3 regions of the Streptomyces sp. NPDC047085 genome follow, and region 1 is predicted to be linked to each of the others. Evidence: riboswitches for the same ligand, from Rfam matches in the RefSeq annotation. Region 1 holds a riboswitch; each other region holds the start of a gene.
The links. A riboswitch is a leader RNA that binds a small molecule or an ion and turns the genes downstream of it on or off. The one in region 1 is predicted to bind S-adenosylmethionine.
Positions count from the first base shown of each region.

Region 2: it holds a riboswitch for S-adenosylmethionine, as region 1 does, so the genes downstream of both, ABZ865_RS07810 (hypothetical protein) here and thrC (threonine synthase) in region 1, are expected to answer to the same signal.
Region 3: it holds a riboswitch for S-adenosylmethionine, as region 1 does, so the genes downstream of both, ABZ865_RS03765 (aminotransferase class V-fold PLP-dependent enzyme) here and thrC (threonine synthase) in region 1, are expected to answer to the same signal.

Region 1 is NZ_JBEYUW010000005.1:67,703-73,514, forward strand. It holds gene ABZ865_RS18980 (extracellular solute-binding protein) at 1-632, shown strand, start outside; gene ABZ865_RS18985 (DUF3263 domain-containing protein) at 643-867, opposite strand; gene otsB (trehalose-phosphatase) at 940-1,773, shown strand; gene ABZ865_RS18995 (trehalose-6-phosphate synthase) at 1,799-3,214, opposite strand; gene ABZ865_RS19000 (glucosyl-3-phosphoglycerate synthase) at 3,333-4,277, opposite strand; SAM riboswitch class I at 4,448-4,589, shown strand; gene thrC (threonine synthase) at 4,607-5,812, shown strand, end outside.
Region 2 is NZ_JBEYUW010000002.1:472,400-478,211, reverse strand. It holds gene ABZ865_RS07825 (hypothetical protein) at 1-140, shown strand, start outside; gene ABZ865_RS07820 (YceI family protein) at 201-1,106, opposite strand; gene ABZ865_RS07815 (ATP-binding protein) at 1,564-2,037, opposite strand; gene ABZ865_RS07810 (hypothetical protein) at 2,174-3,205, opposite strand; SAM riboswitch class IV at 3,258-3,365, opposite strand; gene ABZ865_RS07805 (DUF3293 domain-containing protein) at 3,619-4,173, shown strand; gene ABZ865_RS07800 (helix-turn-helix transcriptional regulator) at 4,530-5,387, shown strand; gene ABZ865_RS07795 (DUF397 domain-containing protein) at 5,384-5,569, shown strand; gene ABZ865_RS07790 (hypothetical protein) at 5,684-5,812, opposite strand, start outside.
Region 3 is NZ_JBEYUW010000001.1:880,569-886,380, reverse strand. It holds gene ABZ865_RS03775 (rhomboid family intramembrane serine protease) at 99-842, shown strand; gene ABZ865_RS03770 (Lrp/AsnC ligand binding domain-containing protein) at 839-1,120, shown strand; gene ABZ865_RS03765 (aminotransferase class V-fold PLP-dependent enzyme) at 1,181-2,542, opposite strand; SAM riboswitch class IV at 2,708-2,824, opposite strand; gene trpD (anthranilate phosphoribosyltransferase) at 2,899-3,963, opposite strand; gene ABZ865_RS03755 (cytochrome bc complex cytochrome b subunit) at 4,097-5,734, opposite strand; gene ABZ865_RS03750 (Rieske 2Fe-2S domain-containing protein) at 5,731-5,812, opposite strand, start outside.

The DNA of each region.
Region 1 (5,812 bases):
ACGTCGGCACCTACACCCTCGACTCCGCCCAGAACGCCCAGACCTTCACCTGGCTCAAGGACGAGCTGGTCGACAAGGGCCTGACCGGCCCCGTCGCCCCCGGCCGGCTCAACCGCGCGGACGCCTTCGCCGCCTTCGCCGACGGCCAGGTCGGCATGCTCAACGGGCACCCCACGCTCATCCAGCAGGCCGCCAAGAAGGGCGTGAAGTTCGGCATGGTGCCGATGCCGGGCCGCACCGGCAAGGCCAGGGCCGCGATGGGCGTCACCGACTGGATGATGGGCTTCAAGCAGAACGGGCACGCCGAGCAGATCGGCGACTTCCTGGACTTCGCGTACCAGCGGAAGAACGTCCTCGACTTCTCCCGCGAGTACGGCCTGCTGCCGGTCACCACCTCCGCGTCCGCCGCCATGAGCGCCTCGGACCAGGCCCCCGACAAGGCCCTGCACCCCTTCCTCGACCAGCTGCCGATCTCCGAGCTGTACCCCGTCGGCAAGGTCTCCTGGGCGGCGGTCAGCGCGGCCGTGAAGAAGGACATAGGCCAGGCGGTCGCCCCCGGCGGCAGCCCCGACGGCGTCCTGACCCGCCTGCAGGCGACCGCCACCGCGGCCGACAGCAGCGCCGCGAACTGAGCGGCGTCGCTCACCGCTCCTCTCGGCGGGCCTCCCGGATCCGGCGCAGGCGGTTGACCGTGACAGGGTCGTGGGCGAGCGCCCGCTCGTCGTCCAGGAGGGCGTTGAGGAGCTGGTAGTAGCGAACCGGGGGGAGGCCCAGTTCCTCGCGTATCGCCCTCTCCTTCGCGCCGGGGCCTGCGAAGCCCCGGCGCTCCAGGGCGAGGATGGCCTTCTCGCGGGTGCCCAGTTCCATGCGTGTCACCGTAACGCCGGGCACCGACACCCATCAGGCTTGAGGACGCCCCGCCCTGGATAGTGTCGGTGTATGGACCTTCTGCCGACCCCGGTGACCCCGGCCGGCCGGGACGGACTGCGGGCACTGCTCGCCACGCCGCGCACCGCCGTGATCGGCCTCGACTTTGACGGCACGCTGGCCCCGATCGTCGACGACCCCGAGCAGGCCCGCGCCCACCCCGACGCCGTACCCGCGCTCGCCGCCCTCGCCCCGAAGGTGGCCTCCGTCGCCGTGGTCACCGGCCGCCCCGCCGACGTCGCGGTCCGCTACGGCGGCTTCGCCGGCGTCCCCGGCCTGGACCATCTGACCGTCCTCGGCCACTACGGCGCCGAACGCTGGGACGCCGCGACCGGCACGGTCACCGCCCCGCCCCCGCACCCCGGCGTCGCCGCCGTCCGCGCCGAGCTGCCCGGACTCCTGGACCGCGCCGGCGCCCGGCACGGCACCTGGATCGAGGAGAAGGGCCGGGCCGTCGCCGTCCACACCCGCCGCGCGGACGACCCCCAGGCCGCCTTCGAGGCCCTGCGCGACTCCCTCACCGACCTCGCCGGCCGGCACGGCCTGATCGTCGAGCCCGGCCGGCTGGTCCTCGAACTCCGCCCGCCCGGCATGGACAAGGGCGTCGCCCTCCTCGACCACATCCGCGCCACCGGCGCCCAGTCCGTCCTCTACGCCGGCGACGACCTCGGCGACCTCCCCGCCTACGCCGCAGTCGACAAACTCCGCTCCGACGGCGTCCCCGGCATCCTGGTGTGCAGCGGCAGCACCGAAGTGACAGAACTGGCCGACCGAGCCGACCTCGTCGTGAACGGCCCCGAAGGCGTCGTCTCCCTGCTGCACGCCCTCGCGGCGCAGATGCTCTGACGCCCGCGTCGGGTCCGCTCGTGCGCTACTCCAGTGCAGCCAGCTGGTCCAGAAACCACCGCGCCGGAGGCAACGCCGTCGCGGCCGCCGCCAGCCGCTTCGTCCGCTCCGCCCGCTCACCCACCGGCAGGGACAGCGCCTCGTGCAACGCCCGCGCCGTTCCCCCGATGTCGTACGGGTTCACCACCACCGCATCGTCGCCCAACTCCTCGTACGCCCCCGCCTCCCGCGACAGCACCAGCGCGCACCCCTCGTCCGACACGACCGGCACCTCCTTGGCGACCAGGTTCATGCCGTCCCGGATCGGATTGACCAGGGCCACGTCCGCCATCCGGTACGCGGCCAGCGACCTGGCGAAGTCGTCCTTCACATGGAGCACGACCGGCGTCCAGCCCGGCGTGCCGAACTCCCCGTTGATCTCCTGCGCGACCCGCTGCACCTCGGCGGTGTAGTCCCGGTACACCGCCAGGTCCTGCCGGGACGGATACGCGAAGGCCAGATGGACGACCCGCTCCCGCCACTCGGGATGATCGGTCAGCAGCTGCCGGTACGCCAGCAGCCCCCGCACGATGTTCTTCGACAGCTCCGTCCGGTCCACCCGGACGATCGTCCGGCGGCCCTCGCCGATCTCCTCCCGCAGCACCGCCATCCGTTCGGACACGTCCGTCCGGTGCGCCCGTTCGCGCAGGAAGTCCGCGTCCGCCCCGAGCCCGTGCACCCCGATCCGGGTCCCGGACGGGATGCCGGGGCCCAGCACGGCGTGGCAGCAGTCGGTGAACGCGTCCGCCCACCGATGGGTCAGGAACGCCGCCCGGTCCGCGCCGAGGATGCCGGTGAGCAGCTCGGCCGCGATGTCGTCGGGCAGGAGACGGAAGTAGTCCGGCGGCGCCCACGGGGTGTGCGAGAAGTGGCCGATGCGCAGGTCGGGGCGGAGCTGGCGGAGCATCCGGGGGGCGAGGGCCAGGTGGTAGTCCTGGATCAGGACCGCCGCGCCCTCGCCCGCCTCCTCGGCCAGCGCCTCGGCGAAGGCGCGGTTGTAGGAGCGGTACGACTCCCACTGCCGGCGGAACTCCGCGTCGAAGAGCGGCTCCAGCGGGGTCTGGTACAGCATGTGGTGGACGAACCAGAGCACCGAGTTGGCGATGCCGTTGTAGGCGTCGGCGAACACGGCCGGGTCGATGCCGAGCATCCGTACCCGCTGCCCGCCGCTGTCCTCGGCCGGCAGCAGTCCGCCCCCCGCGCGCCGTACGGCCTCGCGGTCGCCGTCGCCCAGCGCGGCGCACACCCACACCGCGTCGGTCTCCGGCCCGATCGCCGACAGACCCGAGACCAGCCCGCCGCCGCCCCGCCGGGCGTGCAGCGAGCCGTCCTCGCGCACCTCGTACGAAACCGGGCCGCGATTCGACGCGACCAGCACCTCAGCACCACGGGAGGAAGCCATGGTCCAGAACCTAGCCCGGCCCGGAAACGCTCAAACGTACGGTCCGCCCCGAAAGGGGGCTGTATACAGCCGTTGTCCGCCGTTCACACGCCCCGGGCGCCCTCGGTGCCCGGAGCCCTCACGCCACCCGGCGCGCCGCGTACTCCGCGATCTCCGCCATCGGCGGCCGTTCCTCGGTGTCCACCGAGTAGGTGCGCGGCTCGAACCCGTCCTCGCCCCGCTCGAACTGGGTGAGGGCGGGCCGGACGAGGTGTCCGCGGGCGAGCCGCAGCTGGGCGGTGCGGTAGATCGCGGCGGCCATCCGGCCCAGCGCCTGCCCGTCCTGGTGCCGGTGCCTGCGCACGCCCACGTCCACCTGGGCCAGCGCGTCCAGGCCCACCAGGTGCAGGGCGTCCACCAGCATGCCCAGCTCGACGCCGTACCCGACCGGGAACGGCAGCTGCTCCAGCAGCGAGCGGCGGGCCGCGTACTCCCCGCCCAGGGGCTGCACGAAGCCGGCCAGCTGGGGCCAGTGCATGTTCAGCAGCGGACGGGCCATCAGCTCGGTGACCCGGCCGCCCTGCCCGGCCGCCCCGGCGAGCGGGCGGTCGTACATCGCCTTGACCAGGTCGACGTCCGGATCGGTGAGCAGGGGGCCCACGATGCCGAGGACGAAGTCCGAGGAGAACTCCTTCAGGTCGGCGTCGACGAAGCAGACGATGTCGCCGCCGGTGACCAGCAGGGAGCGCCACAGCACCTCACCCTTGCCGGGGACGGCCGGGATGCGCGGGAGGATGTCGTCGCGATGGACGACCCGCGCGCCCGCGGCGGCCGCGACCTCGGAGGTGCGGTCGGTGGAGCCGGAGTCGACGACGACGATCTCGTCGACGAGCGGGGCCTGGAGCACGAGGTCGTGGCGGATGGCGGCGACGATGTCGCCGACGGTCTCCTCCTCGTTGAGCGCGGGCAGGACGACGGAGACGGACTGGCCGGTGCGCTGTTTGGCGGCCAGCACGCGGTGCAGCGGTCGGTCGGCCACGGACCAGGAGCGGGTGGCCAGCCAGCGCTCGACTTCTTCCAGCACGGTCTGCGGCTCCTCACTGTTCGTGATCACACCGGGCGTTCCGGGGAACCGGGTGATCCATCTCGCGGTTCGGACGACTCTCTCAACTGTCGTGGCCTTCGGTTACAGTCTTGAACAACGCCGATGACCATCGCATGTCGGGGGTCAACGGCGTTCACACAACCGCATACCGCTCATCCAGAGGGGCAGAGGGACACGGCCCGATGAAGCCCCGGCAACCCTCCAGTCGGTACTCGTTCACCCGCGAGGCTCCCGGCTAGGGAAGGTGCCAAATCCGTCTCACGGCGAGATGCGTCGTGAGGAAGATGAGGAGAAAGGGCCTCGCCTCCATGGCTGTGCAGACAGTTGCAAGCACCAGCAATCCCACCGTAGACCTCGGCCCGGCCGCGGCGCTGAGCTGTCGCGAGTGCGGTCACCGGGTGCCGCTCGGACCGGTGTTCGCCTGCGAGGAGTGTTTCGGCCCGCTGGAGATCGCGTACGACTTCTCGGCCTACGAGCCCGAGGAACTGCGGGGGCGCATCGAGGCGGGCCCCGCGAACATCTGGCGTTACGCGCCCCTGCTGCCGGTCCCGGCCGACGTGGCCGACAAGCCCAACATCAACCCCGGCTGGACCAAGCTCGTCAAGGCCGACAACCTGGCCCGCGAGCTGGGCGTCACCGGCGGGCTGTACGTGAAGGACGACTCCGGCAACCCGACGCACTCCTTCAAGGACCGCGTCGTCGCCCAGGCCCTGGAGGCCGCGCGCGCCTTCGGCTTCACGACGCTCTCCTGCTCCTCCACCGGCAACCTCGCGGGCGCGGTCGGCGCCGCCGCGGCCCGGGCCGGCTTCCGCTCCTGCGTGTTCATCCCGCACGACCTGGAGCAGGGCAAGGTCGTCATGGCGGCGGTCTACGGCGGTGAACTGGTCGGCATCGAGGGCAACTACGACGACGTGAACCGCTTCTGCTCCGAGCTGATCGGCGACCCGGCCGGCGAGGGCTGGGGCTTCGTCAACGTCAACCTGCGGCCGTACTACGCGGAGGGTTCGAAGACCCTGGCGTACGAGATCTGCGAGCAGCTCGGCTGGCGGCTCCCGGATCAGCTGGTCGTCCCGATCGCGTCCGGCTCGCAGCTCACGAAGATCGACAAGGGGCTCCAGGAGCTGATCAAGCTCGGGCTCGTCGAGGACAAGCCATACAAGATCTTCGGCGCCCAGGCCGAGGGCTGCTCGCCGGTGTCGACGGCCTTCAAGGCCGGCCACGACGTGGTCCGCCCCCAGAAGCCGAACACCATCGCCAAGTCCCTCGCCATCGGCAACCCGGCCGACGGGCCGTACGTCCTGGACATCGCGCGCCGCACGGGCGGTGCCGTGGAGGACGTGACGGACGAGCAGGTGGTCGACGCCATCAAGCTGCTGGCCCGCACCGAGGGTATCTTCGCCGAGACGGCGGGCGGTGTGACGGTCGGCGTCACGAAGAAGCTGATCGAGAACGGCGTCCTGGACCCGTCGCTCACCACGGTCGTCCTCAACACGGGTGACGGCCTCAAGACCCTC
Region 2 (5,812 bases), on a different contig from region 1:
GGAGCGTCCGCATGCGGCGTGCGTCGCTGACGCTGCCCGCGGCTGATGCCGACCTGGTGCGTGCGGAGTTGGAACCGCTGCTGCGCCCCTACGACGAGGCGGCCGAGGGCTACCGCTGGAAGGAATCCGTGTCGGGCTAGCCCGAAGCACCGGAGACCGGCCTCCCCAGGTCGGTGGAACGTGGAGGGCCGGCCTGTCGCCTACTCCGGGGGCGTGGGGGTCTCCGGGGTGCGGTACATCGCCTGGGCGTCCAGCTCCAGCTGCACGGTCGGTCCGACGACCGCGATGCCACGGGCCAGCATGGAACGCCAGTTGAGGGTGAAGTCCTCCCGGTGCAGCTCCGCCTTCGCCAGCGCCGCGCAGCGCAGTTCCTGCTCGTAGCCGCCGTTCACCGTGCCGAGGTATGTCGTGTCCAGGCCCACGGAGCGGCTGGTGCCATGCATGGTGAGCGTGCCGTGAAGCGTCCACTTGGAGCCGCCCCGGTAGACGAACCGGGTGCTGGTGAAGTCGATGTACGGATAACGCTCGACGTCGAGGAAGTCCGCAGAACGCAGGTGGTTGTCGCGGGTCTTGTTGCCCGTGGTGATGCTGGACGCGTCGATGCGCACCGACACCTGGGAGTCGGCCATGTCTGGCGCGATACGGATGCCGCCGTTGAAACGGGTGAAGCGGCCGTGGACGTGGGCCATGCCCACGTGCTTGGCGATGAACCGGATCGCGGTGTGCGGCGGGTCGAACAGCCAGGTGCCGGGCGGCGGGAGTTCCAGCTGACGGGCGGGCGGCAGCGCGATGCGCATCGGGGAGACGACGACTCCGGCGGCTATGTCGACGCTCTCGCGGGCGGGTGTGAGCCCCTCCGTCGCGGCCATCACGCTGTAGGAGCCCGGCGGCAGCATGGCCATGAACAGGCCGTACGGATCGGTGCTGCCGCGGGCGACGACGCGGTGGCTGTCCAACGCGGTCACCGTGACCTCGGCACCCCCCAGGGGCTGCCCCATGGGGTCGACGACCTCGCAGCCGTATGCGCCCGCGCCGGCCGGCAGGGGTACTGAGAGGCCCAGCGCGGCAGTGCGGGAACGCCGACGCCGGAGCAGTCCGAAGGCCATGCTCTTCACCTTTCTTTCCCCGCATCACGACCGCGAGCCTCACGGACGTGTCCACGTCCACGTGCGGCCGGACCAACCGGAGACTGGTTGCAGGCGCGATGAAGTCAAATGTTCAACGATCATAGAGCAGGTGATGTGGAGCAGTTCCTCACTGATGTCGACGTGAGACAAGGTGTTCCAACGCCTCCGGCCGCCGTCAACGGCCGTATCCTCGGGCCGATATGGCGACTCCACGGCCCTGCGCTTTGCATCACTGCTGTGGCGAAACGGCACCTAGAATTCCGCGAGGTTTACGTAGGGCTCGCCGTTCTCTCACGCAGTCCACACATCCTTCGCACGGTGGGGCAGCTCAGAGCCGGGGCCGGAACCCGGGATGGGTCCGGGCCCGGCACAGTCCGGCCGCAGGTGTCCCATACGCCGCACACGCCACGTGCGTGCGACAGGCCCCTCACCGGCGTCAGTCGGCTCCGTCCAACTGCTGCGGCTCGTGAGCGGTGGAGGTGTCGATTTCCGCCCAGATGGTCTTGCCACCCGGCGGGTACGCTTCCGAGGCCCAGCGGTCGGCCAGGGCGGTAACGATGAGCAGGCCACGGCCTGTCTCGCTGTCGAGCCCGGTCTCGAAGTCCATGGCGGCTGACGGGATGCGGTCACCCCGAGCATCGGTGACCGCAATCCGCAGGAGTCCGGGCGTAGGGTCGAGGTGGAGCGCCAAGCGGAAGTCGCGGCCCTGAACCCGACCGTGCAGCGCCGCGTTGGCCGCCAGCTCCGCCACGATCTGCTCCGCCCGCTCGACCACGGAGGGTGAAACCTGCCAGGCCCGCAACTCCGCAGCGGTGAGCAACCGGGCGAGCCTTGCGCCGCGACGGGTCGAGGACAGTTGCTGCGCGAAAGTCCTGACGGCGGTGGATGCGTGGGGAGTGGTCGCGTTCATGAGAGCCACCGTGAGGGTCACGCGGGGGCACACGCCAGGGGAGAGGCCCGTACGCTGCGTGAGGGTACGGGCGCATCCCCTGGACGGTACGACGGTCAGCCGTCACTGAACCCGGTGCGGCAACGTCAAGGGGCTGTCAGTAATGCTCCAGGTCCAGAAGGACGTAGCAGCGGGACCAGTTGACGTTCCACTCGCCATCGACCTCATAACCGATCTCCCGTACCTGCTCGGTCGCCCGCTCCAGTACGCTCCGCAGCCCTTCCAGGGTTCCGGTGTCCTCGAACATGCCGCTGGGCTCCGACAAGGGTCCGCGGTACATCACATGCTGATCTCCCCAACGTGTCCCGACAACTTGGACGGTGTGCGTGTCACCGCCGTACTCGACCGACACGTAGTAGCTGACCTCGCCCGAGTCCCCATCCGCGTCATCGCCGGAGGGATCCGCATCCCGGGTTTCGTTCAGGGAAGCTGTGACATCACAGACGCACGAGGACCACCAGAGACGCCACGGCCCGGCCGTGTCCCATCTCTCCGTGTCGAGCTTCCTCTGGGCAACTTCGGTGAGAAGGGCGAGTCCCAGGAGCGAGCGCCTGTCGAAGTCCGGTGGGTGCTCGCCGCGCAGGTCGTAGGACGGGTCCTGTGCCATCCCTCCGGGGAAGGCATCCACGAGTTCCAAGAGGCAATTGCCGCCACCGCCCTCCGCCTCCTCAGGGTTGTCCACCTTGGCGTAGCGCTCTTTGTCCGCCTCGCAGCACCAGCAGAGACCGGGCATGCAGCAACACGCGTCGGTGTCCGTCTCGTCGGCCTGGGTGGCGTCTGCGGCATCCTCAAGCCCTGTGGAATCGGGGGCAGTTTCCTGACTCGGAGAAGGTTCGGGCCGGCCCGGATTGAGGTAGACGGCTTCCAGCCGTGCTTTTCCGATACGGCTGTTGCTCAGCCATTCAGGCACCTCGTCGCGGATGTCGACGGCCCGTGCCTGCGTTGGATGGTCCCCGTTGCGGTAGAAGGCGATATCGCAGGAGCTGTCGAGCCATTCGTCGAAGCGCTCGTCGGTCCCCAGCCGGCCGAGGCCGCTCGACTCGGCCGTGCGGAACAGCGCCCGCGCGGCAGCGGCGTCGATGAGCGGAAGGCCTTCGCGGCCAGGAGATGTCTCGGAGGGAACGTGCATGTCAGTAGCCTCCCGGAGTCGAAGGACCCCGGTAGCGCGCCGCACCCCGGTGATCTGCTGCTTCCCACGCATCTCGCGTGGCTTGGCCGTCACCCGGGGCACCTCGCCTCGGGCGGGATGCCGTCCAGCAAGCCGGGACTTGGCGCTGGAACACACGACCGACCGGGAAGCTAACACCCGTGTCGATCTCCCGCAACGTCTCTCACAACCCTTTACTCCGGAAGCGGAGTCATGACATCTTGCGGCTCGGCCCACCCAGCCGTCGCGCACGGCCGGGACAGCCGCCGGCCGGCCATCTCGCCCACCGCGAGAGTGCCCTTCCGGCCAGGACAACGCCCCATGAACCCGTGGGGACGAGTACCGATCTCCCTGCACGACGTGTAAGGGGGTCCTTCGTTTCACAGGAGGCCCTTGTGCACGCCACCGACGCAACCAGTACGCCTCGTAATTGGGATCTTTACCGGACAGCGATCGCCCACATTCAGTACCAGGGCCGGACGGTACGAGTCGAACCGCGTCCCTGGGGCACAGCTGAAGGCCCCTTTCCGGAATCAGCCGGCGTGGGCACCGTCCACGTGATCACGGCCTGGAATCCCCGTGGGCGTACCGCTTCCGCCGACGACAACGCCCGCGCCCAGGGCCAGTTGCTCGACGAGATCCGCAACCGTGCGCTCACCTGGTGGGTCGCCGAAGGAGGCGACGTGTCCGGCACCCACCGAGAGGAGAGCGTCGCCGTCGTAGGCCTCAGCGATGCCGCGGCGCTTGAACTGGGGCGCCGCTTCGGCCAGGACGCGATCTTCGCCTGGACTCCAGACGCCTGGCGCGTTCTGGCATGCGACAGTGCGGCCGTGGCTGCGAGCGGATGGGCCGCGTCCGCGAGCGGCCGGCTTTCATCGCTTCGCCCACGTGGCGACGCCGGGCGCGACCGCTCGGACGGTCCGTCGGGCCACCGCTTCGACGAGCGCTGAAGTAGGTAGGAGAACGACCGATGGGCATGTACCCCATGCGCACCCCGGACCATTGTCCCCACTGCGGCAGGATGCTCGCCGGTCCGCCTCCCCAGCGGGTCAGGGCCGACGGCTTCCCTGCGGAGGTGACCTATGAGACCGACCCCGTGTGTGGCGCGCGCTGGCACGTGTGGGACAGGACGTCCCCGCTGCGCCGCTTGGCCCGTCCATATGTGGAGGGCACGGGCTGACACAGCCAGACCTCCGTACGGTGAGTCAGCGTACGGACACGTTCGGTGGACAGTACGAATTCCACTTGGCCACGCTGGGGTTGCGATGGCGGGTTTGGCACGTGTGCACCTGGAGGTGGGCCTCGAATGACGACCGACAACGTCGACCCGGTGGCGGAAGGGGAGTGCGTACGGGAACCGGACCCGTCGGACAGTCTGCGGACGTTCGGGGCGGTCGTCCAGGCCCTGCGCGAGCATGCGGGGCTCAGCAGGGCGGAGTTCGCCGAGCTGGTCCAGTTCTCCAAACACACGGTGGAGTCAGTGGAGTTGGGGAGGCGAATGCCGGACGAGTCCTTCGTGGAGCGGGCGGAGGAGGTGCTGGGGAACACCGGGGCGCTGAGGAAGGCGGCGAAATTTCTGACGCGAGGGGAGGCGGGGCTGGCAGCCTGGTTCCGGCGGTGGGCGAAGTTGGAGAAGGTCGCGGTGAGTCTGTGTACGTATGAGTGCCGGTTGGTGCCGGGGATGTTGCAGTCGGAGGGGTATGCGCGGGCGGTGTTCGACAACAGCATCCCCCTGTTGTCGGACGACCAGATGGAGGCGCAGGTCGCCGCACGGCTGGAGCGTCAGAAGGTGTTGTACGAGCGGGCCCACGTCCCATTCACCTTCATCATGGAGGAGCATGTGCTCCGGCGTCGGCTCGGCGGGACCGAGGTCATGCGGGGCTTGCTCGCCCACGTGCTGAAGCTGAGCGCCTTGCGGAACGTGACGCTCCAAATCATGCCGGTGGACACCGAGTTTCATGGGTGCCTGGATGGGCCGGTATGGCTCCTGGAAACGCCGAAGGGCCAGCGGTTCGCGTACTCCGAAGGCCAGCAGAACGGCCGCCTCATCTCCGACGTGAAAGAGGTGAGCCTCCTCTGCCAGCGCTATGACACACTGCGGTCGCAGGCCCTGAACCCCACGGAGTCACGGGGTCTGCTGGAGCGACTGCAAGGAGAGCTATGAGCACGACGGAACTGGCCTGGTTCAAGTCCAGTTACAGCGGCACCCAGGGTGACAACTGCGTCGAGGTCGCCGTCACCGAACAGGCCGTCCGTGTACGGGACTCCAAGGACGTGACCCGTCCGGCCTTTGCTGTGGGCCGGGACGGCTGGTCGCGCTTCCTGGACTTTGTGGCGGAGGCCTGAAGGCGGCGCGTCACGATGGCAGGCCGGCAGACGCATGCCACCGTGACGCGTAAACCGGCTCTTCGGAGTGAGGGTGTAGTCGGGCTGCACACGTGGCTGACGGTCGGCGCTCTCTCAGCGGTCCGCGTCGCGTTCCTCCTCGTCCCCGAGCAGACGGCGCGCTCGGTCGGCGATCTCGCTGGAGAGTTTGCCCGTTACTGAGCTGGCCCGGTCGAGGGTCTCGTTGCCGAAGCTTATGGCGGC
Region 3 (5,812 bases), on a different contig from region 1:
CTCGTAACCCTACGGCCTGGCGGGTACTCATCGCCCGTCCGTCCACGGCGGCGAGGCGGTCTGTGCCACTGCGTCCGGTTACGTCATGCTCTGTGTTCATGATCAGCGACGCGACCACGACAGCCGGCCGGACCTTCAGGGGGGTCCGGGGCAGCTCGGCACCGATGACGTACACCCTCATCGCCCTGTGCTGTCTGATCTTCGTCCTGGGTCCGGCGTCCGGGCTCACTCCGGCGTACGGCTCCGGGAAGGCGCTGACCCTCGCGCAGCGGGCGTACTTCCGGCACTGGGGCGTGATCCCGGCGGACCTGTTCGGCGCGCCCGTCCGCGAGGCCCTCTCCCCGGTGACGGCCCTGTTCGTGCACGGCAGCTGGGTGCATCTGCTCGGCAACATGCTCTTCCTCTTCGTCTTCGGGGTGATGACCGAGGAACGGATGGGCCGGGTGGAGTTCACCCTCTTCTACGTCGGCTGCGGCTACCTGGCCCTGCTGGGGTACGCGGCCGCCAACACCGGCTCCGGGCAGTCACTGGTCGGCGCGTCCGGGGCGATCTCGGCGGTCCTCGGAGCCTTCCTGTTCCTGTTCCCGCGCGCCCGTGTGACCAGTCTCCTCCCCTTCCTGTTCTTCCTGCCGCTGCGCTTCCCGGCCTGGATCGTGCTGCCGTTCTGGGCCGCCCTCCAGTGGCTCGCCGCGAGCCGCGCGCCGGAGGGGCCCGGAGTGGCCTACCTGGCGCACGTGGTCGGTTTCTGCCTGGGCTTCGGCTACGCCTGGGTGCGGTACGGCAGGAAGGCTAGAGTGAGGGCCGCCCCAGCTCCGGCACTCAAGGGAGAGAAGCAGCCGTGATCACCGCGATCGTTCTGATCAAGACCAGCGTGGACCGGATCCCCGAGATCGCGGAGCAGATCGCTTCGCTGGACTCCGTGAGCGAGGTCTTCTCGGTCACCGGTACGTACGACCTGATCGCGATGGTGCGGGTGCGGCAGCACGAGGATCTGGCGGAGGTCATTCCGGGGCGGATCAGCAAGATTCCGGGGGTGGAGGCGACGGACACGCACGTGGCGTTCCGGACGTACTCGCAGCACGACCTGGAGGCGGCGTTCTCGATCGGTCTGGACAACTGATCGGGAACGCCGCCTGATCGTCCTCACTCAGGCCGGTTTCACCTTCACTCAGGCCGGCTTTCACACCGCCGGGACGCAGCGGCCGTCCTCGGTGCGGTACTGCCACTTGGCGCCGTCGCTGACCAGTTCCTTCACCGCGTTCACGAACCGCTCCACGTGCTCGTCCGGGGTTCCCGCGCCGAAGCTCACGCGGATGGCGTTGAGGGACTTCTCGCCCGGCGCGGCCTCGGGGGCGCCACATTCGCCCTGGGTCTGGGGGTCGCTGCCGAGGAGGGTGCGCACCAGGGGGTGGGCGCAGAACAGGCCGTCGCGGACGCCGATGCCGTACTCGGCGGAGAGGGCGGCGGCGAAGTGGGAGCTGTTCCAGCCCTCGACGACGAAGGAGAGGACGCCGACGCGCGGGGCGTCGTCGCCGAAGAGAGAGAGGACGCGCACCTGCGGGACCTCGGCCAGGCCCGCCCGGACCGTGTCGATCAGGTACCGCTCGCGGGCGACGAGCGCGTCGAAGCCGGCCTCGGTGAGGGCCTTGCAGGCGGAGGCGATGGAGTAGGCGCCGATGACGTTCGGGGAGCCGGCCTCGTGGCGGGCGGCGCTCTCGTGCCACTCCACGTCCACGCCGCCGTCCTGGCGACGGGATACCGCGCGGCTCGCGCCGCCGCCCGCGAGGTACGGCTCGGCGGCCCGGAGCCAGTCCGCTCGGCCGGCCAGCACGCCTGAGCCGAAGGGCGCGTACAGCTTGTGGCCGGAGAAGGCGACCCAGTCGACGTCCAGGTCCGTGACCGACACGGGGTGGTGCGGGGCCAGCTGGGCGGCGTCCAGGACGATCCGGGCGCCGTGCGCGTGCGCGGCGGCGGCCAGCTCGCGCACCGGCCACAGCTCGCCGGTGACGTTGGAGGCGCCGGTGACGCAGACCAGGGCCGGGCCGTACGGGTCGCGGTCGGCGAGGGCGCGCTCCAGGGTCTCGACGGCCTGGCGCGGGGTGCGCGGGGCGTTGAGGTAGGTGACGCGGGCGTTCTGCCAGGGCAGCAGCGAGGCGTGGTGCTCGGTCTCGAAGACGAAGACCTGGCAGTCGGCGGGGAGCGCGCGGGCCAGCAGGTTCAGGGAGTCGGTGGTCGAGCGGGTGAAGATCACCTGGTCGGTCGCGCGGCAGTCGAGGAACTCGGCGACGGTCCTGCGGGCGTTCTCGAACAGGTCGGTGGAGAGCTGGGAGAGGTACCCGGCGCCACGGTGGACGCTGCCGTAGTACGGGGCGTAGGCGGCGACGTCGTCCCAGACGCGCTGGAGGGCGGGGGCGCTGGCGGCGTAGTCGAGCGCGGCGTAGGTGACCTCGCCGCCGGTGACGAGCGGGACGGTGACGTCCCGGCCGAGAACGGGCAGCGGGGCACAGACGGACTGGTCGGCGGCAGCGGTGACGACGGACATGGCGAACTCCCGTGAGAGGCAAGGCGGAACCGGCGTGCGAGCGGACGCGGCTCGGGCACGCGGGAAGGTGAAAAAGGGGGATGCGGAGGCGGGGCTCTGCGGCCCTATCGCATTCGCTTGCTCACGGAAGGCTCCTCGACGACCAGGACCCCTGGCTGCTCGAGGGGTCCGCGCTTGCCGTAGACCTCACTGCCTACGGCCTGGTCTTCACCCGGGGCACCCCGCCACGGACGGAGGGTTGCCGGACAGTCGGCCGGGGCCTCATGACTGTCACTCATGACCTGGACAGGAACGTAACGGAAGTGATCGCGGTCCCGCAACTCCTGTCCGGATCGCGGGACCGCACCTCGGCTTCGTCAGCTGTTGGTGGCCGCCACCCAGCGCTCCAGCGTGCTCCTGGCCGCGCCCGAGTCGATCGACTCCGCCGCCCTGGCCATGCCCTCGCGCAGCTGCTCGGGGAGCGCCGCGTCCGTCGGGTGCAGGGCGACCAGGGCCGCCGCCGAGTTCAACAGGACGGCGTCGCGGACCGCGCCCTTCTCGCCGTCCAGCACGCGCAGCGCCACCTGCGCGTTGTAGGCGGCGTCGGCGCCGCGCAGGGCATCGATGGGGACGAGGTCGATGCCGACGTCGCGCGGGTCGAAGACCTCCTCCGTGACCTTGCCGTCCCGGACCACCCACACCCGGGAAGTGGAGGTGGTCGTCAGCTCGTCCAGGCCGTCGTCGCCCCGGAAGACCAGGGAGGAGTTGCCGCGCTCGGCGAGCACGCCGGCCACGATCGGCGCCATGCGCGGGTCGGCCACGCCGACCGCCTGGGCGCGCACCTTGGCCGGGTTGGTGAGCGGGCCGAGGACGTTGAAGGTCGTCCGGATGCCCAACTGGCCGCGGGCGGCGGCGACATGACGCAGCGACGGGTGGAACTTCACCGCGAAGCACATGGTGATGCCGGCCTCTTCGGCGACCTCGGCGACCCGCTGCGGGCTCAGGTTCAGATTGACCCCGAGCTTCTCCAGGACGTCGGAGGAGCCGGAGGCGGAGGACGCGGCGCGGTTGCCGTGCTTGACGACCTTCACCCCGGTGCCGGCGACGACGATCGAGGACATCGTGGAGATGTTGACCGTCTTGGCGCCGTCGCCGCCGGTGCCGACGATGTCGACCGCGGGCCCCGGCACCTCGATCACGTTGGCGTGCTCGTACATGGTCCGTACGAGCCCGATGATCTCCTCCACCGTCTCGCCCTTGGCCCGCAGCGCCACCATGAACCCGGCGATCTGGGCGTCGGTCGCCTCGCCGCGCATGATCCGGTCCATCGCCCACGCGGTGTCGTCGGCGGACAGGTCGCGGCCGTCCAGCAGCCCGTTCAGCAGGGCGGGCCAGGAACGGCCCGCCGCGGTGTCGCCTCCAGCGGGGGTCACAGCGCTCATCAGCCGCTCCTAGTGAGTACCAGCACAGGGTCGTACGAAGTCGTACTCCCCACCTTATCCAGCCCGGGACACGGCGAAGGGCCCCGTCCAGAACTGGACGGGGCCCTTCGACCGTGGCGTGGCGACGCGGGGATCAGTGGTGGCCGTGGCCGCTCGTGATCTCCTTGTACTCCTCGACAGTCGGCTTCGGGATCTGGTTGTCCTCGCCGTAGTAGGCGTTGGAGAGCTTGGCACGCAGCTTCTCCGTGGCCTTCACCTTGCGCTCGACACCGTTCTCGTCGACCGTCGGGCCGATCTTGGCCGGCTCGTACTGGTGGTGAGCCGTGAGGGTGTGCAGCTGCTCCTGGCTGAGCGCCTCGTGCACCTCGATGAACTCACCGTGCGGCAGGCGCTTGATGATGCCGGTCTCGCGACCGTGCAGCACCTTCTCCTTGTCGCGGCGCTGCAGGCCGAGGCAGATGCGCTTGGTGATGATGAACGCGATCACCGGGCCGGCGAAGAAGCCGATGCGGACGAACCAGGTCACGGCGTTGATCGACAGGTGGAAGTGGGTGGCCCACAGGTCGTTGCCACCGCCGACCAGACCGATCATGTACACCGTCACCCAGGCGACACCGAACGCGGTACGCGTCGGGGCGTTGCGCGGGCGGTCCAGGATGTGGTGCTCGCTCTTGTCGCCGGTGACCCAGGACTCGATGAACGGGTACACCGCGATCGCCGCGAGGACCAGACCGAAGAGGACCAGCGGGATGAACACGCCCAGGACGAGCGTGTGACCCCAGAAGTTGATCTCCCAGCCCGGCATGTAGCGGACGAGACCCTCGGCGAAGCCCATGTACCAGTCGGGCTGGGCGCCGGTGGACACCTGGTCGGGCCGGTAGGGGCCCATGGCCCAGATCGGGTTGATCTGGGTGACCGCCGCGATGGCCGCGATGACACCGAAGACCAGGAAGAAGAAGCCTCCGGCCTTCGCCATGTACACCGGCAGCAGCGGCATGCCGACGACGTTCTTCTCGGTCTTTCCGGGGCCCGCGAACTGCGTGTGCTTGTGGTAGAAGACCAGGATCAGGTGGCCGACCACGAGACCGAGCATGATGCCCGGCAGCAGCAGGATGTGGATCGAGTAGAACCGGGCCACGAAGTCGTGGCCGGGGAACTGCCCGCCGAAGAGGAAGAACGAGATGTAGGTGCCGACGATCGGCATCGACAGGATGGCGCCCTCGGTGAAGCGGACACCGGTGCCGGAGAGCAGGTCGTCCGGGAGCGAGTAACCGGTGAAGCCGGTGAACATGCCCAGGACGAACAGCAGAAAGCCGAACAGCCAGTTGATCTCACGCGGCTTGCGGAACGCGCCGGTGAAGAACACGCGCATCATGTGCACGAACATGGCGGCGAGGAAGATCAGCGCAGCCCAGTGGTGGATCTGCCGGATGAGCAGACCACCGCGCACGTCGAAGGAGATGTGCAGGGTCGAGTTGAACGCCTCGGACATCAGCTGTCCCTGGAGCGGGACGTAGCTGCCGTGGTACTCCACCTCGTTCATCGACGGGTGGAAGAACAGCGTCAGATAGACACCCGTCAGGATGATGATGATGAAGCTGTAGAGCGCGACCTCACCCAGCATGAACGACCAGTGGTCGGGGAAGATCTTGCGCATGTTGGCCTTGGCCAGGGAGTAGATCCCGAGCCGGCCGTCGGCCCAGTCCGCGATCCGCTCGCCGGCCGGAGCCTTCCCGCGAGAGCGGGGGGTCTCGTTCGATTCAGTACTCATCCGCGCTCCCAGAATGCAGGACCGACGGGCTCCTCGAAGTCGCCGAGCGCCTGGAGGTAACCCTCTTCGTTCACGCCG